DNA from 3 places in the Pseudomonas sp. G(2018) genome. Region 2 is predicted to be linked to each of the others. Evidence: predicted binding sites of a transcription regulator. Region 2 holds the regulator's gene; each other region holds the start of a gene.
What was found. The regulator FliA, encoded in region 2, starts transcription of late flagellar genes. The targets are predictions, from matches to a motif close to CTAAAGTTTNNNNNNNNNNNGCCGNTAA.
Positions count from the first base shown of each region.

Region 1: FFS64_RS15340 (methyl-accepting chemotaxis protein) is a predicted target of FliA. The motif match lies at 2,566-2,593, and genes of this name have one in related genera.
Region 3: flgM (flagellar biosynthesis anti-sigma factor FlgM) is a predicted target of FliA. The motif match lies at 2,370-2,397, and genes of this name have one in related genera.

Region 1 is NZ_SCOO01000013.1:118,041-123,297, reverse strand. It holds gene FFS64_RS15345 (TatD family hydrolase) at 1-353, shown strand, start outside; gene FFS64_RS15340 (methyl-accepting chemotaxis protein) at 418-2,448, opposite strand; gene ampE (regulatory signaling modulator protein AmpE) at 2,652-3,488, opposite strand; gene ampD (1,6-anhydro-N-acetylmuramyl-L-alanine amidase AmpD) at 3,485-4,060, opposite strand; gene nadC (carboxylating nicotinate-nucleotide diphosphorylase) at 4,275-5,123, shown strand; gene FFS64_RS15320 (DUF6388 family protein) at 5,231-5,257, opposite strand, start outside.
Region 2 is NZ_SCOO01000008.1:121,882-127,138, forward strand. It holds gene flhF (flagellar biosynthesis protein FlhF) at 1-1,076, shown strand, start outside; gene fleN (flagellar synthesis regulator FleN) at 1,193-2,023, shown strand; gene fliA (RNA polymerase sigma factor FliA) at 2,020-2,760, shown strand; gene FFS64_RS10920 (chemotaxis response regulator CheY) at 2,927-3,298, shown strand; gene FFS64_RS10925 (protein phosphatase CheZ) at 3,318-4,106, shown strand; gene FFS64_RS10930 (chemotaxis protein CheA) at 4,178-5,257, shown strand, end outside.
Region 3 is NZ_SCOO01000008.1:4,996-10,252, forward strand. It holds gene FFS64_RS10345 (MFS transporter) at 1-588, shown strand, start outside; gene FFS64_RS10350 (flagellar brake protein) at 652-1,398, opposite strand; gene FFS64_RS10355 (flagella synthesis protein FlgN) at 1,491-1,958, opposite strand; gene flgM (flagellar biosynthesis anti-sigma factor FlgM) at 2,007-2,333, opposite strand; gene flgA (flagellar basal body P-ring formation chaperone FlgA) at 2,513-3,274, opposite strand; gene FFS64_RS10370 (chemotaxis protein CheV) at 3,358-4,290, shown strand; gene cheR (protein-glutamate O-methyltransferase CheR) at 4,337-5,164, shown strand.

The DNA.
Region 1 (5,257 bases), on a different contig from region 2:
CCACGCTCAAACGATTTCGCCTGAAACGTGCCGGCATCATCCACGCCTTCGCCGGCAGTCGCGAAGAGGCCCGGGAATACATCAAGCTTGGTTTCAAACTTGGCTTGGGCGGCGCCGCCACCTGGCCGCAGGCACTGCGCATGCACCGCGTTCTGGCCGAGTTGCCGCTGGACTCGGCGGTACTGGAAACCGACTCGCCGGACATGGCGCCCGCCATGTTTCCCGGCCAGCGCAACAGCCCGGCACACTTGCCGGCGATCTGCGCGGCGCTGGCCGACATCATGGCGGTCAGCCCTGAACGACTGGCCGCCGCTAGCACCGCCAATGCCTGCGAACTGTTCAACTGGCAGTAACTGACAACCCAAAACACTTGTGGGAGCGAGCCTGCTCGCTCCCACATTTTTACTTCGATGCCTGTCAAACCCGAAACGCGCTGATCAGTTGTTTGAGTTCCACCACCTGCGCCGACAACGCGCGGCTGGCATCTTCGGTCTGGTGCGCACCTTCGGCGGTGCGCTCACCGGCGCGGTTGATCTCAACGATGTTCTGGTCGATGTCGTGGGCCACGGCGGTTTGCTGCTCCACGGCCGCAGCGATCTGCTGGTTCTGGTCGACGATCATGCCCACCGCGCCGAGGATATTTTCCAGCGCCTGCTGGACCTTTTCCGACTGGCCGACGGTGCCGTTCGCCATCTCATGGCTCACCCCCATCGCCTTCACGGCAGCGCCGACTCCGCCGTGGAGCTTGGCGATCATCTGCTCGATTTCTTCGGTCGATTGCTGGGTACGCTTGGCCAGTGTCCGGACCTCGTCCGCCACCACCGCGAAACCGCGCCCCTGCTCCCCGGCCCGTGCTGCTTCGATTGCGGCATTGAGCGCCAACAGGTTGGTCTGTTCGGCAATACTCTTGATCACTTCCAGCACGCGGCTAATGGACTGGCTGTCGCTGGCCAGTTGATTGATCACCAGCACCGATTGATCGATCTCGCTGGCCAGCGCGGCGATGCTGCCCTGCTGGGATTGCACCAGCCCGCGGCCGCTGATGGTTTCGTCGTTGACACTGTGGGCACTGCTGACCGCGGCGGCGGCACTGCGCGCGACCTCCAGAGACGTGGCGGACATCTGGTTCATCGCCGTGGCGACCTGCTCAATCTGCGTGCGCTGCCCGGCCACGGCCTGGTTGCTTTGCGCGGAGACATTCTCCACCTGACCGGCCTGGCGCTCGACCTCGCTCACGGTCTGCCCCACACGCTCGATCAGATCATGGATTTTCTTCACGGTGCCGTTGAACACCTCACCCAACTCGCCCAGTTCATCACGGCTGTTGGCGCTGAAAGTGACGGTCATATCGCCGGCCGCCACCTTGTCCATCACCCCGCCAAGGCGCTTGAGCGTGGTACGGGTCGAGGCATAGAAGCCGCCGTACAGGTAAAAAATCAATACAAACACCACTGACAGAGCGATGGCCTGCAAGATCATGTGGGTTTGATTCTGCTCCAGACGCTGCTGTAACTGAGTGCCGAGAAATTTAAGAGTGGCTTCGTTGAGCTGATAAGTCTGGTCCATCAGGACCGTGACCTGATCGTAAAAGGCCTGCCACGGCGCATCCAGCGTATCGGCCATCACCACTTGCTCTTCGAACAGCTCACTGGCATTTTTCAGTGACACCTTGCTGCTATCGGCCTGAGCAGCCAGGGCTTCTCCCGCGGCTTTGCTGGAGGCCAGTGCGTCCTGCAACTTCAACCCGTATTCGGCCTGGAGTTTTTCGATCTGCGCCAACAGTTCATCGAAACGAGTACTCGACGATGAATTGAGAAAGCCCTGTCCCAACGAATAAGAACCCATCGCCCGACCATCCCCCACCAGTTGGGTGACGGCCGGGGTGATGTTGGTTATGAGTTCAGTCAACTGGCGCATATCGCTCTGTGTGTCGCGACTCAAACCCGCCTGGCTGGCGATGATCTGGCTGAAAATCTGCGCGTTGCCCAGCAATTTACCGATCAAGGCACTTTTGCTTTGCAGCGAGCTTTCCGTTTGCTGTGCCTTGAAAGCGGCGATCATTTCATCGCGCTTACCATCAAAAACGGCGATTTGCTCCGGCTCGGTGGTCATCGCCCTCAGTCCCTGCAAACGGCTCAAGACGCTTTGCCCCAACGTACTGATCTGCGCCTCGACATTGCCGGCCTTACCCGACTGACCGAGGGCGACATTGATCTGTACCAGGTTGTTCAGGGTTTCCAGGTCCCGCCGTAAAGTCAGGCTGCTGCCCAACAGGTCGAGGCTCTGCAGTTCGACCCGGGTGCCTTGGAATTCGCGATAGGAGTCACGCACCAGATAGAAGTTGGTCACCAGCATCGGCACCAGGAACAGAACACTGATCAGGCTGAACTTCATGCCGAAGCTCAGGCGATTCATCAGCGCGACGGCGGGATAGAGCAAGCTCTTCACTGGAAGTCTCCCTTTGATTTCTTATTTTTATTGGCAGGCACAGCTCGACAGCAGATAGCCACTATTGGGCGCTATCTCTATATAGCTCAAATCACGGGAGTGTTTTGTAACTTAAGGTTAACGGCAGGCGCCGCTCTTCAGTTCGATGAATTCTCTGTGGCGAGGGACCTTGCTCCCTCACCACAATGATTTCTGCTGCACTGCTAAGGAAGGACAGTCCACAACGCAAACCCTGCATACCAGAGTACCGCCGCCCGCAGCAGCAATTCCCAGATCCGGTCGAGGTTGATGATGCCTTCGGGCCCGACCACCGGGGCCGGGATTTCGGCTGCCACCAGCCCGGCCCTCTCAATCAGTTGGGCCGCACTGATGTTCCAGTTCAGCAGCTCGTGCAACATCACACGGCTGACCGCGACAAAGTTGCCGACCAAGGCAAAACTCGCCGCCAGTAAACGCACCGGCACCCAATCGAAGGCGTGGCGCAGTTGCGCAGCGCGCTCGACCACCGCAGGGTTTTGCCCATGTTCTTCAGCCAGTGCCAGCAGCCGGTAACTCAGGGCGGCGATCGGCCCCAACAGGTAGTACCAGAAAATCACCGCGAAGAAACTCTGGTAAGCCTCCCACAACAAATGCCCTTCGACTCTCTCCAGCAGTTGCTCGCCGCTATCGGCACAGATATCGAGGTCGCGTTTGGCGACATGGGCCGCAGCTTGCAGGTCCTCCCGGCGCCAGGCATCGCGAAACGGCCCCAGGCCGCCCAGCAGATCACCACGCCCCAAGCTGTAAATCACCACCAGCAGGTGTACCGGCAGTGCCAACAGACCGTAAGCCACCGGGTCCAGCACCAGTAACAGCAAACCCAACAGTGCGACCGGCAACAGCACCAACACGACCAATACCAGCCATGGGCTTTTTGCCATACGCGGATTGGTTTCAAGCTTGTGCAACTCGCGCACCCAACCGCCATCTCGCTGAATTTGATGGCGCAGCGCCGAGAACTTCTCGATCCACACCGCCAGCAGCAACACCAGAAAACTCATTGTTTTTCCTCTTTTTCCGGCGCGGCTTTTGCCAAGGCCGAACGATAGCGTGTCCAGTCGAACGCCGGTCCCGGATCGGTCTTGCGCCCGGGCGCGATGTCGCTATGCCCGCAGATGCGCTGTGGGGTGATGGCCGTGAAGGCACTTTGAAGCTGCCGGGTCAGGGCAATCAACGCCTCGTACTGAGCATCGGTGAACGGCAGATCGTCCGTGCCTTCAAGCTCGATGCCCACGGAAAAGTCGTTACAGGTTTCCCGCCCCTCGAAACTCGAAACCCCTGCATGCCAGGCACGCTCAAGGCATGAGACAAACTGAGTGACGGTGCCGTCTCGCTCGATCAAAAAGTGCGCAGACACCCGCAGGTCGGCAATCCCCTCAAAGTAAGGGTGCTCCGTGACATCCAGGCGATTCTGGAAAAACTCCTGCACCTTGCCAGTGGCGAACTGCGCCGGCGGCAGGCTGATGTTGTGAATCACCAGCAGGGAAATTTCGTCCGTGGGTCGCGCATTGAAGTTGGGCGAGGGACACAAACGCACGTCCTGACACCAACCGCTCGCGGGGTCCAACTGCATACCGATTCCTTCAACGACGACTGTGTTGGTGCCCAGTATGCCGCGATAGCCCCTCCGGACGCGATAACTTGCCGCGATTGAGACGGAACGGACCGTCGTCAGTTCGCGGGAATCGACCAAATGCAGGCTCCAGCGCGTCAGGAACTGCGCGGATGCCTTGGGTTGCTTCACGCCATGGTTCTATAATCGAACCACTTTGTTTGTGGAGCCCGTTATGCCGAATCTACGTCTCGCTGATTTGACCGCCGAAATCGAAGCCAACGTGCGCCGCGCGTTGCTCGAAGACGTCGGCAGCGGCGACATCACCGCGCAATTGATCCCGACCGAACGCCTGGCCAAAGCCACCATCATCACCCGTGACGCCGCTGTCATCTGTGGTACTGCATGGGTGGATACCGTGTTTCGGCAACTGGACCCGCGAGTGGCGGTGCACTGGCAAGTCGCCGATGGTGAACGGGTCAAACCCAATCAGGTGCTGTTCCACCTCGAAGGCCCGGCCCGCTCGCTGCTGACCGGTGAACGTAGCGCGCTTAATTTCCTGCAACTATTGTCCGGCGTGGCCACCCGCGCCCAATACCTGGCGGACTTCGTGGCCCAGACTCAGGTGAAGTTGCTCGACACCCGTAAAACCTTGCCGGGGCTTCGTCTGGCGCAAAAATACGCAGTGACCTGTGGCGGTTGCCACAACCACCGCATCGGCCTGTATGACGCCTTCCTGATCAAGGAAAACCATATCGCCGCTTGCGGAGGAATCTCACAGGCCATCGCCGCGGCACACAAAATCGCACCGGGAAAACCGGTGGAGATCGAAGTGGAAAGCCTGGTTGAACTCAAAGAGGCCCTGGCGGCCGGCGCCGATATCATCATGCTCGACGAACTGAGTCTGGATGACATGCGCGAAGCCGTACGCCTGAACGGCGGCAAGGCCAGACTGGAGGCCAGTGGCGGGATCAACGAAAGCACTTTGCTGCCGATCGCCGAAACCGGTGTGGATTACATTTCGATCGGGGCGATGACCAAGGATGTGAAGGCTGTGGATTTGTCGATGCGTTTGAGTCTCTGATAACGCCAAGCAAGCCAGCAGGCGTGCGGCTTGCCGGCGATTGCGATCTCGAGGACGCTATCGCGGGCAAGCCTTGCTCCTACAAAAGCGAACCAGCCGGCGGTTTGTCAAACCACCAGATTGTTCATCTCGCA
Region 2 (5,257 bases):
GCGAGAGCGATAACGCCACCAATCGCCAGTTGTTCGCCGGCCTGCCGCTCACGGCCGCCGAGCCGCTGATCGAACCAACCTATGCCGAGCCCCGTCGCCCTGCGCCGGCACCTACTGCTGCGCCTGCGGTCGATCAGCGGGTGTTCGACTCGATGCGTTTCGAACTCAACGGCCTGCGTGAATTGCTCGAAGTACAACTCGGCTCTTTGGCGTGGAATCAGCTGCAAGGCAGCCGTCCGGACCAGGCCAACCTCTGGCGCCGCTTGCAACGCATCGGCCTGTCCGGCCCGTTGTCGCGGGATTTGCTGGCGCAGATCACTGATATCGAAGAGCCCCGCCAGGCCTGGCGCATGTTGCTGGCCCACTTGGCGCGGATGATTGCCACACCGGAAGTCGAACCGCTGGAAGAGGGTGGTGTGATTGCCATGGTCGGTCCTGCCGGCATGGGCAAGACCACTACCCTGGCCAAGCTGGCTGCCCGTTACGTACTCAAGTACGGCGCGCAAAACATCGCGCTTGTGAGTATGGACAGCTATCGTATTGGTGCCCAGGAGCAACTCAAGACCCTGGGCCGGATTCTCAACGTGTCGGTAACCCACGTCGATCCGGGCCAATCGCTGGTGCAGGCGCTGGATCCACTGCTGCGCAAACGCGTCGTGCTGATCGATACCGCCGGCCTGCAAGCCAGCGATCCGGCGCTGCGCATGCAGCTTGAAAGCCTGGCCGGGCGTGGCATCAAGTCAAAAAATTACCTGGTCCTGGCAACCACCAGCCAAAAGCAGGTTCTAACCGCCGCTTATCACAGTTACAAGCGCTGCGGGCTCGCTGGCTGCATCCTGACTAAACTGGATGAAACGGCGAGTCTGGGCGAGGTGTTGAGCCTTGCCATCAGCCATGAGTTGCCGGTGGCGTACCTGACCGATGGTCCGCGGATTCCGGATGATTTGCATCTGCCGCGTCGTCATCAACTGGTCAGTCGCGCCGTGAGCGTGCAAATGCAGGAAGAGCCCAGCGAAGAAGCCATGGCTGACATGTTCGCTGATATCTACCACAGCCCGACCAAGCAGGTAGGCTGAGGTGGCAATGAATCGTTTTTGTACCTACATCGATGGTCTGCCATGCATTGTTCCAGTTGCGAACGCGCAGCCAGTAATGTGGCCTCCGTCTATGCAAGACAAGGTAAAGAAATAATATGGGCAGCATGCATCCCGTACAGGTGATCGCGGTGACCGGCGGCAAAGGTGGCGTCGGGAAAACTAACGTGTCAGTGAACTTGTCCCTGGCTTTGGCTGAGCTTGGCCGGCGCGTCATGCTGCTGGACGCCGATCTGGGGCTGGCGAACGTCGACGTTCTGCTGGGCCTGACACCCAAACGTACCCTGGCCGACGTGATTGAAGGTCGCTGCGAGCTGCGCGACGTTCTGTTGCAGGGGCCTGGTGGCGTCCGCATCGTTCCGGCCGCGTCCGGCACCCAGAGCATGGTGCATTTGAGCCCGGCGCAACACGCCGGCCTGATCCAGGCGTTCAGCGACATCGGCGACAACCTCGACGTGCTGGTGATCGACACCGCTGCGGGTATCGGTGACTCAGTAGTCAGTTTCGTGCGCGCCGCGCAGGAAGTGTTGCTGGTGGTCTGCGACGAGCCGACCTCGATCACCGACGCCTACGCATTGATCAAATTGCTTAACCGCGATTACGGCATGAATCGTTTCCGCGTCCTGGCCAACATGGCGCAGAGCCCGCAGGAAGGCCGCAACCTGTTCGCCAAGTTGACCAAGGTTACCGACCGCTTCCTCGACGTCGCCCTGCAATACGTTGGTGCTGTGCCGTATGACGAAAGCGTGCGCAAGGCCGTGCAGAAGCAGCGTGCCGTTTACGAAGCCTTCCCGCGGTCCAAGTGCTCGCTGGCGTTCAAGGCGATTGCACAAAAGGTCGATACCTGGCCGTTGCCCGCCAACCCGCGCGGGCACCTGGAGTTTTTCGTCGAGCGTCTCGTGCAACAAACGGCAGGACCTGTGCTATGACAGCCAGCGGTTACAACCTCTACAAGAAGTCGGCGCGTGACGCGCAGTACGAGCTGATCGAGCGTTACGCGCCACTGGTCAAACGCATTGCCTACCACCTGCTGGCGCGTCTGCCGGCCAGCGTCCAGGTCGAAGACCTGATCCAGGCCGGGATGATCGGCCTGCTTGAAGTGTCGACCAAATACGACGCCAGCAAAGGCGCGAGTTTCGAGACGTACGCGGGCATCCGCATCCGCGGCGCCATGCTCGATGAAGTACGCAAGGGGGACTGGGCGCCACGTTCGGTCCACCGCAATACCCGCATGGTCAGCGACGCCATTCGCTCGATTGAAGCTAAAACCGGCCGTGACGCTAAAGATCACGAAGTTGCGGCCGAACTCCAATTGAGTCTCGACGATTATTACGGGATTTTGAACGACACCCTGGGCAGCCGCTTGTTCAGCTTCGACGATCTGTTGCAGGACGGCGAACACGAAGGGCTGCACGAGGATGGCGCGAGTGCTCATCTCGAACCGTCACGCGATCTGGAAGATGAACGCTTCCAGGCGGCGCTGGCGGACGCGATTGCCAATTTGCCGGAGCGTGAGCGACTGGTGTTGGCGCTGTACTACGACGAAGAGTTGAATCTCAAGGAAATCGGTGAGGTCCTGGGGGTCAGCGAATCTCGAGTCAGCCAGTTACACAGCCAGTGCGCGGCCCGTTTGCGGGGGCGTTTGGGAGAGTGGCGAGCGCGCTGAAGGCAGTGTGGGGGCACTGCGACGTGGCTGGTGGGGTGATGAACCGCGCCGGTCTCGATCCGCTGTACTCCAGACAGTCCTCGAGTGTTTTGCCAGATTGATTGAAATGGCGCGTCCAGGTGCTGGGCGCGTTTTAGTCTGCTTGGAGGTCGAATTGGACAAGAACATGAAAATCCTCATCGTTGATGACTTCTCAACGATGCGGCGGATCATAAAAAACCTGTTGCGTGATCTTGGGTTCACCAACACGGTCGAGGCCGACGATGGCATTACCGCCATTCCGGTACTCAACAGCGGGAGCATCGACTTTCTGGTAACGGACTGGAACATGCCTGGCATGACCGGTATCGATCTGCTGCGCCACGTGCGTGCCGATGAAAAGCTCAAGCACCTGCCGGTGCTGATGGTGACCGCTGAAGCCAAGCGCGAACAGATCATCGAAGCGGCCCAGGCCGGTGTAAACGGCTATGTGGTCAAACCCTTCACGGCCCAGGCGTTGAAAGAAAAAATCGAGAAGATTTTCGAACGCATCGGTTGAACTGCGCCACGGGGGAGCTATGGGGCATAACGAATCTTCGCAGGGTGATTTTGAATCGACCCTGAAAAAACACGCCGTCGAACTGGTCGCGAGCCTTGAGAAGGGCAGGTTCGGCGATGCTGTGCAATTGATCCATGAGCTCAACCAGACCCGTGACCGCGGCCTGTATCAGGAAGTGGGCAAGCTCACCCGCGAGCTGCATAGCGCGATCGTCAATTTCCAGATTGACCCGCACATGCCGCAAGCCGAGGAAGTGTCACAGATCACCGATGCGACCGAGCGCCTGTCCTATGTGGTCAAGCTGACCGAGGCCGCGGCCAACCGCACCATGGACCTGGTGGAAAGCGCCACGCCGGTGGTCAACCGCCTGAGCGATGAAGCCCAGGCCTTGAGTACGGACTGGGGACGGTTCATGCGTCGCGAAGTCGGGGCTGAAGAGTTCCGCGAACTGGCCCGGCGGGTCGACGGTTTCCTGGCGCGCAGCGCCGAAAACGGCCGCGCGGTGTCGAGCAACCTCAACGACATCCTGCTTGCCCAGGATTACCAGGACCTCACCGGTCAAGTGATCAAGCGCGTGACCCAGCTGGTCACCGAAGTTGAAAGCAACCTGCTCAAGCTCGTACTCATGGCCAGTCAGGTGGACCGCTTTGCGGGCATCGAACATGACCGTGAAGCGATGCTTGCCGAAAAAGATCCACAAAAACATCTCTCTCAGGGTGAAGGTCCGCAGATTCATGCCGATAAAAGAGAAGACGTTGTGTCCGGTCAGGACGATGTGGACGATTTGCTATCCAGCCTGGGATTTTAGAATTTTAGTTTTCTAGAGTTTTGGAATTTTAGGTTTTTTGGGTTTTTAGACCTGTTAGGAGCACACCATTAATGAGCTTCGGCGCCGATGAAGAGATCCTTCAGGATTTCCTGGTTGAGGCCGGCGAGATTCTAGAGCAACTGTCCGAGCAACTGGTCGAGCTGGAAAGCCGGCCGGATGATGCGGACTTGCTCAATGCAATTTTTCGCGGTTTTCACACTGTAAAAGGGGGCGCCGGCTTCCTCCAGCTCAACGAGCTGGTGGAGTGCTGTCACATCGCCGAAAACGTGTTCGACATCCTGCGCAAGGGCGAACGTCGCGTCGACTCGGAATTGATGGACGTGGTTCTCGAAGCACTGGACGCGGTGAACAGCATGTTCAGCGAAGTCCGCGAGCGCAGCCCGATCACGGCCGCTACGCCTGAATTGCTCGCGGCCCTGGCCCGTCTGGCCGAGCCGCAAACGGCTGATGAGGCCGCACCGGCACCCGTTGCCGACGTGGTTGAAGAGCCTGTCGCTGAAAGCGAATCGGGCGATATTACCGACAATGAATTCGAACAACTGCTGGACTCGCTGAACGCCGTGAAGGCACAGGCCGAGGCGCCGGCGGCTGCTCCGGCCGGCGACGGCGCTGCCAGTGACGAAATCACCGATGCCGAGTTCGAGTCGTTGCTCGACCAGTTGCACGGTAAAGGCCAGTTTGCCGTTGATGCGGTGGTGGCTCCTGCCGCGCCTGCCGCGCCGGAAGCGCCGAAAGCCGCCGGCGACAGCTCCGATATTACTGATGACGAATTCGAAGCACTGCTCGACCAGTTGCACGGCAAGGGCAACTTTGCGGTGGATGCGCTGGAGTCGGCCATCGCTTCGGTGCCAACTCCGGCAGCACCTGTCGCCGCTGCGGCCGGTAGCGACCTGATCACCGATCACGAATTCGAATCGCTGCTCGACGAATTGCACGGCAAAGGCAAGTTCACCGAAGTCGGCACCGCCTCCGGGGCTGCTTCAGGCACCAGTGCACCGGTGGCGGCACCTGTCGCCAAGGCTGCGCCGAAACCGGCCGCCAAGGCGCCCGAACCGAAAGTCGAAACTCCAGCGGCTGCTGCCGCTCCGGCTCCGGCCCGCGCCCCGGCATCGGCGCCAGCGGATAAACCG
Region 3 (5,257 bases), 120 kb from region 2:
TGGCTGTCCGATCGTTATGATCGGGCGCTGCTGATCCGCTCTTTTGCTTTTGTTCTGGCGCTTGCCGCATTGCCTTTAGCGGTCATGAAGCAGGTGCCACTGGAGGTGCTTTTTATTGCCGGCTTCCTCTGTTCGCTGGTGAAGTTCTGCTTGTATCCGCTGGCAGTCGCATTTTCCAATGACCATGTCGAAGCCGACCGTCGGGTGTCTCTGACGGCCATGCTGCTGGTCACTTATGGCGTTGGGGCGAGCATTGGGCCGCTGGCGGCCGGGGTGCTGATGAAGTTGTTCGGCAGTCAAATGCTGTATGCCTTCTTCAGTTTCTTCGCCTTGGTGCTGGTGTGGCGAATTCGCCCGAAAGCCGTCACCAATCTGCATCAGGTCGACGACGCGCCGCTGCACCACGTGGCCATGCCGGACAGTATGTCGAGTTCGCCACTGGTGGCTTGCCTTGATCCGCGGGTCGATGAGCAAGTGGTTCAGGATCAGATGCAGAATCCGCCTTCCGAACCGGAGCCGCAGACCGATACGCCTCCTGAAGAACCGGATTCGGGGCGGGAACAAAGTTTCACTGAAGCCAGGCCGTAACACTCGGGCATAAAAAACGGGCAGTCACCACAAGGGGCTGCCCGTTTTTGTTGGCGTGTTATATCAGAGGTCGTCTTTGTCGAAGCGCCGGGCTTCGCGTTGCAACTGATAGACGAACCGCTCGACCTGCCGCTGCACCAGCCCGCTCATGTTGTGGAAGCGTACACCGGCGAAAGTGGTGGAGATCTTTTCTTCGAAGTGCAGATACCGCAGTTCAACCGGCGCGGTCATCTTGCCGAAGGGCAGGGCGGCCATGAAGCGATCATAGACCTGGCCCAGCTGCAGGCTGCCAGTGATGTCGCCGGCGAAGCGCAATTTGCAACCGGTGGCTGAGATGTCCAGCAACTTGCCGCTGATCGGCGCCTTGAGTTTTTCGCCATCGAGGTCGACGTCGACCAGTTGCGCCAGTTTCAACGCCGCGCGGAACGCATTGCGGCGCTGGTGGTAGACCACTTCGTCGGGCAGCGTTCCACGGTAGCAACGACTGCCAGCGGATTCATCGATGGTCATTGGGCCATTGCTTTCCCACGCAATGCGCACGCCGTCATGGAAACCTTCAACCTTGAACGGCTCGCCGGCCAGCAGGAAGCGTTCGCCGTCACGGGGAATCATTTCGTCCAGGGCAATCATGTTGCTGTCGCGATCAATGTCCACCAGATAGCTCTGGAAGCGCTGGCTGCGCTCGTGGAACGTGATGATCAGCGGGTCATGGCTTTCTTGCAGTTGGCGAAGGTTGCCGGAGATTTCCAGAGGCGTGCTGAGCACCTTGGGTGGCTGCGGAGCATCGTCCGCATTTAAGGCATTGGACACGGTTAATCAATCTCCAGACAAATTTTGACTACGGCTAGCCAGCATTTTGCCAGCATGCTGCGCGTCTTGATAGAGCGTACTCATCGACGGGCTCAAGCCTGACTGAGCGGGCGCGGTTTCACAAGCTTGGAAAATGTTCCGCTGGCGTCATAGAGCGCTGGAGGTTCGCCGCCGGTGAGGATTTTCAGCTGAGTGGCCGTGGCGGCCTGCTGTACCAGAATCGACTGGCCGTTGTTGGCATTGGCGGCCTGGCATTGAGTCAAAAGGTCGGTCAGCACATCGCTTTGTGCCAGCAGCGCTTCGCCGACGCTCGACTGGCTGGCCAGTTGCTCCAGACCGCTGCGGTTGGTTGGCAGGTTGAGACTGGCAAGGACTTCACTGCGCTTGCGGCCATGCTGTTCAAGCAAAATGATCAAGGCTTGCTTCTGCGCCAGAATATCTTCGAGCAGGTACATGTCGCGACCATGCAAGGCGAGGGACTCGGTACGCAGTAACTCCAGCAATTGTTGCGCTGGAGCAAAATCGTCGGTGATCAGTTGCAGTAGATTCGTGTCGTGCATGGCTGGCCTTGGGTTTTAAGCGTCCAAAAGCCTGGCGCCGGCCGGGGCCTAGCGCTGGGCTTCGAAGTTGAGCAGTTTGCTGGCTACACGGTTGCTGTCGACTTTATAGCTGCCATCGGCAATCGCTGCTTTCAACTCGGCCACGCGGGCTTTGTCGACGACAGGCTGATCGCGCAGCGTATCAGTGATCTTCTGCAACTGTTGAGCCTCATTGCTGAGATGTACCGATTCCCCGACTGTAGCGGTACCAGCCTGTTCGGCCTGGGTAGTCAGCGGTGCGGATTTACCGGTTTCGGCGGTGTCCTTGGCGGCGCTGGTACGTGTACTGCCCGTCAATGACGAGGAACTGTTCAAACGGCTGAAATCGATGACCATGATAAAAAACCTCTGGGAATTTGGACGCTTGCCATGTTTTCGGCCATTCCCTGAAAAACTTTAGGCCCATTTATCAATGAGCTTGCGCGCGTCAGCGCTTGCCCTGCATGGGGCACAGTTTAGGGAACAGCCATGGCCAGCGCCACATCTTCACGAAACACAGAGTTCTGCATGGCCGCCTACATGGAAACCTCCACCTGGCCCGGCGCGATGACTTGCGCCTTGATGACTCGCTGGGAGTTGAGGTTTTTCACCCGGATCTGTTCGCTCATGCCGCCATTGGACAGCGCTTCGCCGGGCATTCGCACGCTGAGCGTACCGCTGCGGGCGGTGATCACCACCTGATCACCTTTGCGGATGACTTCCGCCTGTTCGAGGTGGACAAGGGTAATGACCTGATCGGTGACCATTGGTCGGGTAAGTCGTTGTCCGATCGCCTGGTCCACGGAGGTCAGGTAGCCCTGGTTGATCACACTGATATCCCGCTCGCGCAGGATCACATCTTCAGGCTCGACAATACCGGCGCGCCGCAGTGGTCGCGAGGTGGTCACGACGTCGCGAAACAGGCGAACTTGAGCGGGTACGAAGACCGTCCAGGGGGATGTTCCTTCGCAGCGAACCTTGACCGTGACCCGGCCCAACGGCTTGGCCGGACTCTCCAGTGAGGCTGTCAATTCCTTGTCGCACATCGGCATGCGCATACGCGGATCGAGCTGGTTGACCTGGATTTCGTAGCGACCTTCCGTTTGACTGGTGGTCAGATAGTCTTCTACGGTGAATTCAAGAAAGCCCTGGGTGACGCCGATAAGCATGTCAGGCAAGGTAAGCGCGTCAGCAAGGGCAGCGCTGCCAGCGTTGAACAGGCACACAGCCGCCAACGCACCGAGGAATTTGCGGTGGGGTGTGGTCGGGCGTCGGAAAAATGTCGGTTCTGTGTTCATACAAAGATAAAAAGCAAGCGCCGTGCCGTTTAGAGATGAATGTGCGTCGCAACAACACTTAGCGTTGGTGTAGGAGTCTGGGCATGGCTGGTGTAATGGATTCGGTGAACCAGCGCACGCAACTGGTAGGGCAGAATCGCCTTGAGCTGTTGTTGTTCCGTCTCGACGGCCAGCAGCTGTATGGGATCAACGTGTTCAAGGTTCGGGAGGTGTTGCAATGCCCCCAGCTGACGCTGATGCCCAAGTCCAGTCCTGTCGTGTGCGGCGTGGCGAATATCCGGGGGGCGACCATTCCGATCCTTGATCTGGCAATGGCGACCGGCTCCGGCGCTTTGAAGGACAAGAACAATCCCTTCGTGATCATCACGGAGTACAACACCAAGACCCAGGGATTCCTGGTGCGCTCGGTGGAACGCATCGTCAACATGAACTGGGAGGAGATCCATCCGCCACCCAAGGGCACTGGTCGCGATCACTACCTGACGGCGGTGACGCGGGTCGACAATCAGTTGGTCGAAATCATCGACGTGGAAAAGGTGCTGGCGGAAGTAGCGCCGACGCCGGAAGCGATTTCCGTCGGCGTGGTCGATGTCGAAACCCAGCACAAGGCGCTCTCGTTGCGTGTGCTGACGGTCGATGACTCGTCGGTGGCGCGCAAGCAGGTCACGCGCTGCCTGCAAACGGTCGGTGTCGAAGTGGTGGCGTTGAACGACGGCAGGCAAGCGCTGGATTACCTGCGCAAACTGGTCGACGAGGGCAAGAAGCCGGAAGAAGAGTTCCTGATGATGATCTCCGACATCGAGATGCCGGAGATGGACGGATACACGCTGACGGCCGAGATCCGCAACGACCCTCGCATGCAAAAGCTTCATATCATCCTGCATACTTCGTTGTCGGGCGTGTTCAATCAGGCGATGGTCAAGAAAGTCGGTGCCGATGACTTCCTGGCCAAATTCCGTCCTGATGACCTGGCATCCCGGGTAGTCGACCGGATCAAAGCAGCAGACATCAGCTAGGGGCGTCCGGCCCCTGGCAGTCAACACGATTTAAGAGGCGGCAGCATTGTCTACGGGTAATTTGGATTTCGAACAGTTCCGGGTATTCCTGGAAAAAGCCTGTGGCATTTTGCTCGGTGAAAACAAGCAGTATCTGGTCTCGAGCCGTCTCAACAAACTGATGGAGCAGCAAGGCATCAAGTCCCTGGGTGAGTTGGTCCAACGCATCCAGACCCAGCCGCGCAGCGGGTTGCGCGAGATGGTGGTGGACGCGATGACGACCAACGAAACCCTGTGGTTTCGTGACACCTATCCGTTTGAAGTCTTGAAGAACAAGGTACTGCCTGAAGCGATCAAGGCCAGTCCCGGCCAGCGCCTGCGGATCTGGTCGGCGGCGTGCTCGTCGGGTCAGGAACCGTACTCGTTGTCGATGTCCATCGACGAGTTCGAGCGGACCAGCGTCGGGCAATTGAAGATGGGGGTGCAGATCGTGGCCACCGATCTGTCCGGCACCATGCTTACCAACTGCAAGACCGGCGAATACGACAGCCTGGCCATCGGTCGCGGTCTGTCGCCCGAGCGGCTGCAGCGTTATTTCGATCCGAAAGGGCCGGGACGCTGGGCCATCAAGGCGCCGATCAAGAGCCGGGTGGAATTCCGCTCCTTCAACCTGCTGGATAGCTACGCGAGCCTCGGCAAGTTCGACATCGTGTTCTGCCGCAACGTGCTCATCTACTTCTCTGCCGAAGTGAAGAAGGACATCCTGTTGCGCATTCACAGTACGTTGAAGCCGGGTGGCTATCTGTTCCTCGGTGCTTCCGAAGCACTGAACGGCTTGCCGGATCATTACCAGATGGTCCAGTGCAGTCCGGGGATTATTTACCAGGCGAAGTGATCGGTTGGCGGTATCAAAAAAACGGGAGTCCTCAGGGGCTCCCGTTTTTTTTTGCCTGATGAAGTATCGGCTCCACCGCTCCCACAGGGTTGG